4 regions of the Lysinibacillus sp. FSL K6-1151 genome follow, and region 2 is predicted to be linked to each of the others. Evidence: riboswitches for the same ligand, from Rfam matches in the RefSeq annotation. Region 2 holds a riboswitch; each other region holds the start of a gene.
The links. Region 2 has a riboswitch for S-adenosylmethionine ahead of MHI04_RS08205 (YezD family protein). Riboswitches for the same ligand answer to the same signal wherever they lie in the genome.

Region 1 (3,115 bases), 1.3 Mb from region 2:
TCGCGGTATCACTGAATTACGCCAAGCAGCTGCCGACTATTATAAACGTGAATATAATGTGAATCTAAATCCTGACACAGAGGTAGCGATTCTTGGCGGGACAAAAATTGGTCTCGTTGAGCTACCTTTAGCCGTATTAAATCCAGGTGATACGATGCTCTTACCAGACCCTGGCTATCCAGATTACTTATCAGGTGTCGTATTAGGTGATGTCCATTTTGAAGTGATGCCACTTTTAGCTGCAAATGATTTCTTACCTAATTATCATGCATTACCTGATGAAGTGAAAGAGAAGGCGAAGCTACTTTACCTAAATTACCCAAACAACCCTACAGGTGGTACAGCAACACTTGCATTTTTTGAAGAGACCGTTCGCTTTGCGAAGGAACACAATATTATCGTATCACATGATTTTGCTTATGGGGCAATAGGATTTGACGGTAATAAACCTATTAGCTTCCTACAAGCTGAGGGGGCAAAAGAAGTAGGAATTGAAATGTATACACTCTCCAAAACTTATAATATGGCAGGCTGGCGTATAGGCTTCGCTGTCGGTAATGCCGACATTATTGCTGCCATTAATCTAATTCAGGATCATCTGTTTTGTAGTCAATTCCCTGCTATTCAACAAGCAGCAGCAACGGCACTTACAGCTTCCCAAGAATGTGTGGATGAACTGCGAGCTACCTATGAAGGTCGCCGCAATGTACTCATTGAAGAAGCTCAAAGAATTGGTTGGCATGTAACGGCTCCAAAAGGCTCCTTCTTCGCATGGCTCCCTGTACCATTCGGCTATACTAGCGAGCAGTTTGCCGATTTATTATTGGAAAAGGCTGATATCGCTGTAGCAGCAGGCAATGGCTTCGGCCGATATGGCGAAGGCTATATCCGTGTTGGTTTACTTGTTAGCGAGGAACGCTTACGTGAAGCAATCCATAGAATCGAACAATTACAATTATTCAACCCTTAACCATGACATGAGGCTGGGACAAAAGTAAAAATGTTAGACCGATTATAAGCTCGGTCTAACATTTTTTAATTCAGGAAGGAACATGCAGCTTAGTGAAAAGAAAAAGTTAGTACATTTTCGCTATTTTTCAATTTTCCTTGGCTGCTGTAAACCGTGTTCTAATGGATAAAATTGAACATGGCCTGTTTCTTCATCAAATTTCCGAAAGTGCTGGATGCCTTGAACCTCAGCTAGCACTATGTCAGCCGTAATGACAGGGTTCCCCCTCTTCATTAAATGCCCCCCTGACACAACGCCCCATTGATCACTCATAGAACCATGGAAATGTGTTTCATATCCCCCATCGCGCTTACATACTACGCCAGAGCCTTGGATCAATTCAAGTGGCCCTTCTTTTTTTATGACATCGCTAAAACTTACGTTAATCTGAGATGTTTCATCAGGTACTAAATAAACAAAGCTACTCTTTTGAAGGCTACCTATACAGCTAACAATTGTTGCTGACTCAATATGGTTCTCCTCACAAAGTGCCTCCATTCCTTCAATAATGTCTGTACCCATTAGCAATCGAGCACTTACAACCTTGCCAAATGAACCTATACCATAATTAACTCTTACAGACATTGCTATCCCTCTTTCATGACGAAATATTATAATAATATAAAAAATTTTAAAAATATTTATTGACTTACTATAACCTATAAATTATATTAGTTCTATCGGAATTACAAAAAAATATGATAAATCTCTTATCAAGAGTAGCTGAGGGACTGGCCCTATGAAGCTCGGCAACCTCCTTTTAGAAGGAAGGTGCTAAATCCTGCAAACGATTATCGTTTGATAGATAAGAGAGGACATTTTTTCATGAGCCTCTCTTAGTTTGTAAGAGAGTTTTTTTATTTTCAAAAACCGATAAAAACAATCTTGGAGGTAGTTTTCATGAAAAAGAAAAATAAATTTTTAGTAGGTTTAGCAAGTCTTACATTAGCAGCAGCTCTAGCAGGTTGTGGCTCTAAAGAAGAGAGTAAAGGTCAAGCTGAAGCAATTAATGAAAATAAAATCGTCGTAGGTGTCACATCTGGTCCACACGAACAAATCGCAGAAGTTGCAGCGAAAGTAGCCAAAGAAAATGGGCTAGAAGTAGAGCTTAAATCATTTTCTGATTATGTTTTACCTAATACATCTTTATCTGAAGGTGATCTTGATGCAAATAGCTATCAACACGAGCCTTTCCTCGATACGTTTAATAAAGATCATGATACAGATTTAGTAACAGTAGGCAAAACGATTTTAAATCCAATGGGTATTTACTCTGAAAAATATAAATCCTTTGAGGACATTCCAGATGGTGCAACGTTTGGTTTACCAAATGATCCAACAAATGGTGCTCGTGCCCTCTTTGTTTTACAGGAAGCAGGCTATATAAAATTAAAAGATGGGGCAGATTTAACAGCCTCTATCCGTGATGTAGAAGAAAACAAAAAGAATTTAAAATTCATCGAATTAGAGGCAGCTCAAATTCCTAAGCAGCTTAGTGAAGTAGATGTAGCAGCTATTAATACAAACTTCGCATTGGAAGCTGGCATTAATCCTAAAGATGACGCTATTCTTTTAGAATCTACTGACTCTCCATATGTGAACTATATTGTGGTACGTGCAGAAAATGAAAATGACCCAACAATTAAAAAGTTCGTTGAGGCTTACCAATCTGATGAAGTACGTCAATTCATTGAAGAAGAATTCAAAGGTTCAGTAATCCCTAGCTGGTAATACATTCAGGAAGCTTCTAGTAGCTGAAGAATCTGCCGAAATTCCTCTATGGAAAACGAGCAGATTCTTGCTTTTTAGGAGCTTGAGAAAGGAGCAATCAATCGGATGATTCAATTACAAAATATCTCAAAAGAATATAAGACGAAAAAAGACATCATTAAGGCTGTAGATGGAATCAATCTCCATGTAAAAAAAGGACAAATTCATGGTGTGATTGGCTATAGTGGTGCAGGTAAAAGTACACTCATTCGTTGCGTCAATCTACTAGAGCGACCTACAGCTGGAAAAGTGTTAATCGACAATGTGGACATTACTGCCCTTTCTCTTCATGAATTACGGCAAACACGCCAAAAAATCGGGATGATTTTCCAACAT
Region 2 (3,115 bases):
AGTGCTTGGTTAAAAGAGCAAAATAGTACGCTATGATTGTGGCTATTGAAGCACATCCTTACATTACGTTAAAATAGTATTTGTATATATTGTAGAAAATAGGTGAGTGTATGGGGACATTACAAGGCAAAACCGTACTCATTACAAGTGGGGGAACACTTGAAAAATGGGATCGTGTACGAGGGCACACGAATTTATCAAAAGGGACAATGGGCTGTTATTTAGCAGAGGCCGCATTGGCTAAGGGTGCGAATGTAATATATATGCATGGCTACTTTGCACAGCTTCCAGCAAACCACGACAAAATGACATTGGTAAAATTTGAAGGTATTGAGGATTTAGGAGAAAAGGTACGTCATGCGGTTCAGCTACAACAAGTCGATATTGTCATTATGGCTGCTGCTGGCTCCGATTGGGTTATTGACAAGGTCTATGATCAATCCGGTAATTTAATGGAGGAAGCGGGGAAAATGCCTTCTGACGAACCACCTATTATCCATTTTAAAAAGGCACCAAAAGTATTAGGGCAAATCAAGGGCTGGCAACCGAATGTAACGCTAGTAGGCTTTAAGCTAGAAGCTACAAATGATGAGGATTTTTTACTCGCTCGTGCAAGACTGCGTATGGAAGCCGCGCATGCTCAATTTATGGTTGCAAATAGCTCGCAGTCTTTATATGGCGGGGATGAGCCTCATTGGATCGTGCCTGCTGAGGGACAACCAATTAAGGTGATGGGCAAGCAACAGACAGCGCAAACTTTAATGGAATGTTTACATGGGGAATAACGTGATGAACTGTGGAGAAGGTCATACTTCTACACAGTTTTTTTCTTTGCCATTGTGGTTAGATAGACTGACATAGCATACAATACGATAGGATTATGAGTGAATTGTAACAGTGAGGATGCTATTACAAAGTATTCAACTAGGTTTTCTAATATTTTATATTGACATTCGGATAACAGAATTATAGAATTATTTTCAAGAAACGCAGTACTCTTATCAAGAGAGGTGGAGGGACTTGGCCCCATGAAGCCTCGGCAACCGAGAAGATAGGTGCCAAATCCAACAGATGGTGTCTGAGAGATAGGAGGGGCTATCAATCGGTTTGATGCGTTGGCCTCTTTTGTACAACTAGGAGAATAAAGAGGGGGTGTATCGTATGGCTCAATCGGCAAAGGTAGATGATAAAAAATTAGAGGCAATTGCTAAGGCAATTCAAAATCTTGAATTTGGTGAAGTGAATATTACGATTCAAGATGGTGTGATTGTGCAAATTAATAGGCTTGAAAAGCAGAGATTTCCACAGAAGAAATAATGCTCATTTCAGTTGAACGATGTGAAAAGGCCACCAATAAGCATGGTTTCCATTGCTTACAAGTGGCTCTTTTTTATGGAAATTAGCTATAAAAGCTTTTTGGAATTGGACCGATATGACGACGATGATAGAGAAGGGGTTCTTTTTGAGAATTTGTAATGTCTAGCACTTGCCCAATAAAAATAGTATGATCGCCTGCATCTATTTGCTGAAATGATTTACATTGTAAAATAGCTGCTGTATCATGTAAAATCGGTAGCCCAAAAGTAGAAGTAGACCATTTAGCTTGAGCAAAGCGATCCGGGACTTTACTTGCAAATAATGTACATAAATGCTCTTGATTACTCGCTAAAATATTGACAGCGAATTTTTCCGCACCCATAAAGTAAGAATGGAGCTGAGATTTTTTATCAAGTGACCATAAAATAAGTAGTGGGTCAATGGAAACAGATGCAAAAGAATTGACTGTTAAGCCAATTGGATTCGTTTCATGACATGCTGTCACAACCGTTACACCTGTAGGATAGTTACCTAATGCCAATTTAAAAGCAGCTACTTGATCTGTCATTCAAATCACCTCTTTATAGTTAGTCATAAATTAGTTAACGGAGTTAGTAGGTAAATTGCACTTTTTTTCATACCATATAGTAACTCCTTTTCTTAAGTAAATTTTAAATCAATTAAACATCCAGGTAAAGCTAATGGGGGAAAGAAAGGGGAATTGCCATGACTTTATATTTTGATCATCTGGTACATCAAGTAGAATCACCAGAAAATATAAAGGTTTTCTTCAATAAACGAAATGTCCGTACAGTGAACGGTGGTCAACACACGATGTGGGGGACTTATAATACGCTAAGCTATTTTGGCTTAAGCTATATTGAACAAATCGCTATTTATGATCGTGATTTATTTGAGCAAGCGGCTCTGTACCCTTATTCCCTACATTATACGTTTAAACGTGATCGTGAGCGCCAAGGATTTTCACGAATTGCCTTGCGCACCAAAAATATTGAAGACGAGGGTCAACGATTGCGTGCATTGGGCTTTGAAGTATATGGTCCCGATGCTTGTAGCCGAACAATACCAGATGGCACGACACTAGAATGGAAGCTATTGCATTTTGGCATGCCCAACCTTTCATTGGATTTTCCATTCTTAATTGAATGGGCAGATGAAGATGAGGAACGTTTGGCACAATTAAAAGCTAGTGGTGCAATCGATGAAAACCAAGCCATCACAATGGAATCTATTCAGTTTTTTGTCAAGGATGTGGAGGAGACGGTTCAGCTTTGGCAAAAGGTATTACAGCTACCCGATTCCGAGCAGCATGAGCAATTTGTGTCACTACAGCTACCAAATATGCGCTTGGATTTTTATGAGGAGACGGCAGCATCTGCCATGACGTTAGGGCATTTAAAAGAAGGACCCATCGGTGTAACATTGAAAGATCCACACCGAACAAAGGAAACATTAGTTTGTCCAGGTGCTTTTTATTGGATTAATAGATAAATTAAAAATCCACTTCAATTGTTGAAGTGGATTTTTATGTGCAAACATGTCAAAAAGCGGATTGAGCACTATTCATCTACCTCATCCACTTTCAATTTTGGAGCTTATAATTTTACAACATTTGATGCCTGGGGTCCTCGATTGCCTTCCACAACATCAAATGACACCTTCTGACCTTCTTCAAGTGTACGGAAGCCTTCCTCCTGGATGCCCGTAAAATGTACAAATACATCTTCTCCATCATCACATTCAATAAAGCCATAACCCTTTTCATTATTGAACCACT
Region 3 (3,115 bases), 1.3 Mb from region 2:
ACATACTCTTGAAATGCTGTATGACCAAAGACTTGCTTCCATTTTTTATCGACTGATGTAAGTAAGTGTTGAATGGATTGATTGTTGACAAAGACATGACCTTCATTCAGCTCATAAATTAGATAGGATGCAATGTTTTGTGCACTATAGATATTACCCATTTTAAACACTCCTTTATCATCAGTTTTTTTGGAAGAGCAGTCACTGGCTATGCGACCACTCTTCTTCTATATATTCAAAAGTGGGGGGAGCACTTATGAAAACATTTACCTTATAACAAGAATTTTCGTATTCTTAACTTATTCCCTAGTATATAACACGGAATTAACTAAGTCAATAATACACATAAAAATACTTGGTTTTATTTTTAAAAAAGTTCTGATAATTGATGGATTTTATACTTGGTTGATGTAGCAACGTTTGACGCAATGCCAAATGAGGCAATTCGAATGAGAAAATACGTAAACTCTACAACATCTTCCCTTGCGTTCTAAAACTTAAGCTTCTACAGTTTGTTCAGTTGTTGTGGCAAGCGTAATGGCTTGTTCTAAATCAGCAATAATATCCTCTACTGCCTCTAAACCGATGGATAAGCGAATGAGCGACTCGGTTACGCCAGCTTGAATTAATTCATCTGTTGATAATTGCTGATGTGTAGTAGATGCTGGGTGAATAATGAGCGATTTGGCATCCCCTACATTTGCTACATGTGAAAACAGCTTCACGCTATCAATTAGCTTTCGACCAGCCTCACGTCCACCTTTAATGCCAAATGTAAGCACAGAACCGAAGCCATTTTTCAAGTATTTTTTCGCCAAATCATGTGTCGCAAAATCTTCTAGGCCATTATAGTTTACATACTCCACAGATGGGTGGTTTCGTAAATATTCAGCAACTGCCAACGCATTTTCATTGTGTTTAGGGATACGCAAATGAAGCGTTTCTAAACCTTGTAGTAAATTAAACGCTGCGTCAGCACTTAATGTTGGACCGAAGTCACGTAACAACTGTACGCGTAGCTTCGTAGCAAAAGCAGCAGAAGCTGTATCAATTCCGTAACGTAATCCATGGTAAGAAGCATCTGGTTCCGTAAATCCAGGGAATCGTCCACTAGTCCAATCAAACTTACCAGCGTCTACAACAACCCCACCTAAAGTTGTACCATGACCACCTATCCATTTAGTTGCGGAGTGAACAACAATATCTGCACCGTATTCAATTGGTGTGGAACCATAAGGAGAAGCAAATGTACTATCGATAATTAATGGTAAACTGTTAGCATGTGCAATCTTAGCTACTGCTTCAATATCTAAAACTTTTAAACTTGGATTACCATAAATTTCAGCGAAGACAGCTTTCGTTTTATCGGTAATCGCAGCCTTAAAATTCTCTGGGTTTGTTTCATCTACAAAAATTGTTTTAATGCCATACTTCGGTAATGTGTTAGCAAATAAATTATACGTACCACCATATAAAGAACTACCTGCTACTATTTCATCGCCTGCTCCAGCTAGATTTAAAATGGAAAATGCGATAGCTGCTGCACCAGATGAAAGTGCTACTGCTGCTGTTCCACCTTCCAATAAGGCCACACGCTTTTCAAAAACATCCACTGTCGGATTTGTAATCCGTGTGTAAATGTTCCCCGCTTCCTCTAAGGCAAAAAGACGTTGCGCATGAGCAGTGTCCTTAAATACGAAAGCAGTTGAGCGATAGACAGGAACTGTTCTAGAGCCCGTCACTGGGTCTGGCTCTTGACCACCATGTAACAGCAATGTTTCTGGTTTAAAATTTGTCATTGTGTACCTCCAATTATTTTTTTACGATGGTACCGGAGATGAGGAGGATTTATGTGTAGAAAACAAAACCCTCTCCTGTTAAGAAGAGGGTTGCGGTTGCAAGTTTTCCTCCCCTTATCTGCCAGATCCAAGTAAGAATCTGTAGGAATTAGCACCTTAGTAAGTTCATCACTTACTGGTTGCTGGGCATCATAGGGCCTATCCCTCCGCCGCTCTTGATAAGAGTATGAGATTCAATTTCCATCGTTGTAACACAGTATAAACATAGAGTTTTTTTCTGTCAATATGTAAATTTTATTTTTTCCGAAACTTCTGTCAGCTCTTATACGTAATATGAACGCATACACTAATTTAGAAAAAAATTTGAAAGGAGTATTTTTATGGTAAAAGCCGTGATCATTTTTCTCTTAGTTGGATATTTAATTGGCTGTATTCACGGCTCTAAAGTGGCACAATTTTTATCGGGGGTTGATTTAAAAAAAGCTGGCCATGGCAATGCAGGTGCCTCTAATGCTACACTTTCCCTCGGCTGGAAATATGGCGTTTTAGTAGCCCTAATCGATATTGGCAAAGGCGTTGTAGCTATTATCGGTGCACACTTTTATTTAGCAGATGCTCCGCATTTAACCGAAGGAGAAATATGGCTCCTGACCTACATTATTGCTGCAGGGGTTATTTTGGGTCATAATTTCCCATTTTATATGGGCTTCAATGGTGGGAAAGGAACTGCCTCTATTATTGGAATTCTACTTGCTGTAGATTGGAAGATTGGTTTATTTGCACTTATTTTATTTGTCATTTTATCCTTTGCAACTAACTATTTAATTGTCGGTGTTCTAGAGTTTTATCTCGTTTTTTGTACGGCAACATATTTATGGATTCCTGGAATTGGCCCAACTATAATTGCTGTCCTTCTTTTTGGCATAGCTATTATCCTGCACATCGAAAATATCCAACGATTAGTGAAGGGTACAGAGCCTAAAGTAACGTCTGCATTTAAGAAAAAGAAATAATATTACAATGGATATTTTTGTATTTTTTATGACCGTATATTTTCTCTTTATCTACTTATATCGCTGTAAAAAGCAGCTATTCTGCATACTTATTTTTTTACAATAAAATAGACAAGTTCTTATCTTAATAAAACATTTTACTAACCGATGTTATGGATAATAATCGTCATATTTATCGTAGAAAGGATGAGAAAATATGTCTTCACCCAATCAAACAGCTACGAAACGGAATTTAAAGCCACTATGGATTGGCTTGGCCTTTGCTTTACTAATCATCATTACTTTTTTACCTAATAACGGTGA
Region 4 (3,115 bases), 2.0 Mb from region 2:
TATTGTAAATGTATTACAGCAGGATGTTGCCAAATCGATAGCTGTTGAAGCGGTACTAGACCATTTTAACATTGGTCCTGAGAATGCTATTGCTTTTGGAGATGGGGATAATGATATTGATATGTTAGAGCATGTAGGGCTAGGTATCGCGATGGGAAATGGTAGCGCAGCTCTAAAAGCAGTTGCGAATTTTGTTACAAAGAGTTCCACTGAAGGTGGTATTGACTTTGCTTTACGGCAGTTTCAAATGATATAAAGCTGCTGAAGGTCTTAAAGTCGATGCTTCAGGTTCTCTTAGATCTATTGAAGGAACTTGTTAATCAATGAGTTTTAATAAATTTTGGGTGGGGTGTTATATGGCACATCATGTGCAATCTCTAATTGAACATTACGGGTATTTGGGTATTATCGTGATCCTAATTGGAGGCATTGTTGGGTTGCCACTACCTGATGAGGTCTTTCTAACATATGTTGGCTACAGTGTTTATATAGAAAGCCTTGAACACATTCCCGCTTTAGTAAGTGCAATGATTGGTGCAGTTGGCGGTATTACCTTAAGCTACTATATCGGCTATCGTTTTGGCTTACCATTATTGCAGAAATATGGACCCAAAATTCATATTACGGAGCAAAAAATTGATTTTACAAAACAACTGTTTACTAAAATTGGGCCAACTTTATTATTAATAGGCTATTTTATACCTGGTGTACGGCATCTGACAGCCTATATTGCGGCAATTAATAATTATCCATATAGAAAGTTTGCTTTTTTTGCCTATACAGGGGCATTTATCTGGACTTTCACATTTATAACGTTAGGGAGGATGCTTGGGGAGAAGTGGCGGTTTGTTGGTTATTATTTATCTCATTATAGTATTTATCTTATCCTATTGTTTGGCCTCGTAATGCTCATCGTTTACTATCTATTCAAAAAAAGAAATATACGAAAATAAAGGTCTGTATGATTCAACACATGAATCGTACAGACCTTTGTGTTATGGCAAAATAGCAAATGAGCGTACAGGGAATCCAGATGCCTTTTCAGGCTTAGGGACGATATTGAAGATAATTGCCCCCTTCGCAGGTAGCTTGTCCAAGTTAGTCATCAACTCAATTTGATAGATGTTTTGTTCAAGCACGAAGTATTCGCCATCTAGCTTACCATTTTTGTGAAAATCAGCGGCTGAATCAGTATCAAATGTTTCATGGCCAAGTGCACTTATTTGACGTTCCTTCAATAAAAATTGTAAAGCCTCTAAGCCCCAGCCTGGTATATGGTTATGTCCATCCATATCTTGGTTACTAAATGCCTCTTTATCTGGCCAGCGCTTACTCCAATCCGTACGTAGCGCTACAAAGGTACCTGCTTCAATTACTCCATGTTGTGCTTCAAAATCAAAAATATCTTGCACACTTAGCGAGAAGTCATGATTGCTAGCAGCTTCTCGTGATTTATCAATAACGACAAGAGGAAGAACTAGTTCTTTTAGTTCTAATTCTTCTAGATAGCGGGAGTCTCGCACAAAATGAATGGGTGGGTCGATATGTGTGCCATATTGTCCTGGGAACGTGAATTGTTGTGCGAAGAACCCGTCATCATGAGAGAATAATGTTTCAAATTTAGCATCTTCAAACATAAAAAAATGTGGGGAATTAGGGCCGAATGTATGTGTTAAATCAACCCATTGTTTTGATTTTAATAATTGTAATGCTTGTAAAAGTTGGTTTGACATTGATTTCACTGCTTTCTGTTAAAATTAGTAGAACATAAAAAAGAGTCCCCTTAGAAGAGGACTCCAGAATAAGCAACGGTAGTTCTTCTTCTCATCTTTCAGGCTTAAAATTTTGCCAATTGGAATTAGCACCATACTGTTGAGCTGGTTGCTGAGACTTCATCGGGCCAATCCCTCCGTCTCTCTCGATAAGAAAAGTGATATAAGAATTTTCAGAAATAATAATAAAAACACTTTAGCATAGAATTTTATAGTTTACAAGTTCGATAGAGATATAAGGGTAAATTTTTTTACCAACTTAAATTTATGGTTATGCCACAACAACCATTATCCATAAGACGTATTCTGAAATTGTCTGGTGTATAATTTGCATCAAATTTCATCGTAATGCCTGTTGATGTGATTAATTTATCAACCTCTGTTTTATTTGAAAGCTGTGCAGCATTCATTAGATCATGTGCAAATTGTTGAGAGCTATCAATTTTATCCGTAAGCAATTGAGCCTGTTGCATGATCGCCTTTATCCGTGTAGCTGACATTTTTAATTTATGTGTGTCGACAGGTGGAAAGGGGGTAGTGTTCGGCATTGCCAAATGTTGAGGAATAGGTCTAACGGCAAGCTGCTGGGCAAGTGGCGACGTTGGGTAATGATAAGGATGAACAAAGTACGGATAAGGATTGTAATACAATGTAATTCCTCCTATCCTATAGCTGATATCTTATCTTATGTAGCTAAACGTCTTTAGGTGTTATTTTGCAGTGCAATGTCTGTCCTAATCATTTAAAAAGGAAGCCAAAGTGAGCTTCCTCTTTTAGCCGAGAACATGTAAGACATCATCAATTTTTTTACTATGAGACAGAATACCGTAATTCATCCATGTTAAAAAATCCACTTCATATACACAGTTGGTTTTAACTGCAGCTAGATTTTTCCACATAGAAGTTTTTAAAATCGTACGCTCCTCGTTCTCGTAAATGGAATGTTGTTTATCAAAAGTAATAAATAAATGATCCGCATCTAATTGCAGCAATTGATCAAATGTCAGTGGTGCTTTACGTTGATTGTGCGGAATACTCCAGACAAGTGGATGTGGCATTAAACCGAGGTCACGATATAAAATTGGCCCCGTATAGCCACATTCAGGACCCGCATATAGAGTAATGCCAATGGCTGAAATGCGAAGAAATGCCACACTTTGCCCATAAACGGATTTACTAAGAATTCCTTTTGCTTGCTGTACCTTATCCTCATATTGTAGGATCACGTCTTGCATCAAGGCGGTTTTTCCTGTTAAATCAGCAATCTTAAACAAAGTAGACTGCCAGTTCTCTCCAGGATGTGAGATATGACAGATGGGAGCTACTTCATTTAAATGATGACA

Region 1: linked by a shared signal. The riboswitch ahead of MHI04_RS02255 (MetQ/NlpA family ABC transporter substrate-binding protein) and the one ahead of MHI04_RS08205 (YezD family protein) in region 2 are both predicted to bind S-adenosylmethionine.
Region 3: linked by a shared signal. The riboswitch ahead of MHI04_RS01880 (O-acetylhomoserine aminocarboxypropyltransferase/cysteine synthase family protein) and the one ahead of MHI04_RS08205 (YezD family protein) in region 2 are both predicted to bind S-adenosylmethionine.
Region 4: linked by a shared signal. The riboswitch ahead of MHI04_RS21055 (cyclase family protein) and the one ahead of MHI04_RS08205 (YezD family protein) in region 2 are both predicted to bind S-adenosylmethionine.

Annotation. Positions count from the first base shown of each region.
Region 1 covers NZ_CP152040.1:479,773-482,887, reverse strand. Annotated here, with positions in the region: gene MHI04_RS02265 (pyridoxal phosphate-dependent aminotransferase) at 1-970, shown strand, start outside; gene MHI04_RS02260 (PPC domain-containing DNA-binding protein) at 1,091-1,594, opposite strand; SAM riboswitch class I at 1,717-1,821, shown strand; gene MHI04_RS02255 (MetQ/NlpA family ABC transporter substrate-binding protein) at 1,910-2,740, shown strand; gene MHI04_RS02250 (ATP-binding cassette domain-containing protein) at 2,846-3,115, shown strand, end outside.
Region 2 covers NZ_CP152040.1:1,735,415-1,738,529, forward strand. Annotated here, with positions in the region: gene MHI04_RS08195 (LysR family transcriptional regulator) at 1-36, shown strand, start outside; gene MHI04_RS08200 (phosphopantothenoylcysteine decarboxylase) at 111-785, shown strand; SAM riboswitch class I at 996-1,092, shown strand; gene MHI04_RS08205 (YezD family protein) at 1,162-1,317, shown strand; gene MHI04_RS08210 (flavin reductase family protein) at 1,400-1,885, opposite strand; gene MHI04_RS08215 (VOC family protein) at 2,044-2,829, shown strand; gene MHI04_RS08220 (cold-shock protein) at 2,934-3,115, opposite strand, start outside.
Region 3 covers NZ_CP152040.1:388,690-391,804, reverse strand. Annotated here, with positions in the region: gene MHI04_RS01885 (hypothetical protein) at 1-161, opposite strand, end outside; gene MHI04_RS01880 (O-acetylhomoserine aminocarboxypropyltransferase/cysteine synthase family protein) at 498-1,799, opposite strand; SAM riboswitch class I at 1,911-2,024, opposite strand; gene MHI04_RS01875 (glycerol-3-phosphate acyltransferase) at 2,180-2,812, shown strand; gene MHI04_RS01870 (DASS family sodium-coupled anion symporter) at 3,009-3,115, shown strand, end outside.
Region 4 covers NZ_CP152040.1:4,345,973-4,349,087, reverse strand. Annotated here, with positions in the region: gene MHI04_RS21065 (Cof-type HAD-IIB family hydrolase) at 1-256, shown strand, start outside; gene MHI04_RS21060 (DedA family protein) at 357-953, shown strand; gene MHI04_RS21055 (cyclase family protein) at 996-1,733, opposite strand; SAM riboswitch class I at 1,822-1,928, opposite strand; gene MHI04_RS21050 (hypothetical protein) at 2,024-2,422, opposite strand; gene MHI04_RS21045 (helix-turn-helix domain-containing protein) at 2,546-3,115, opposite strand, start outside.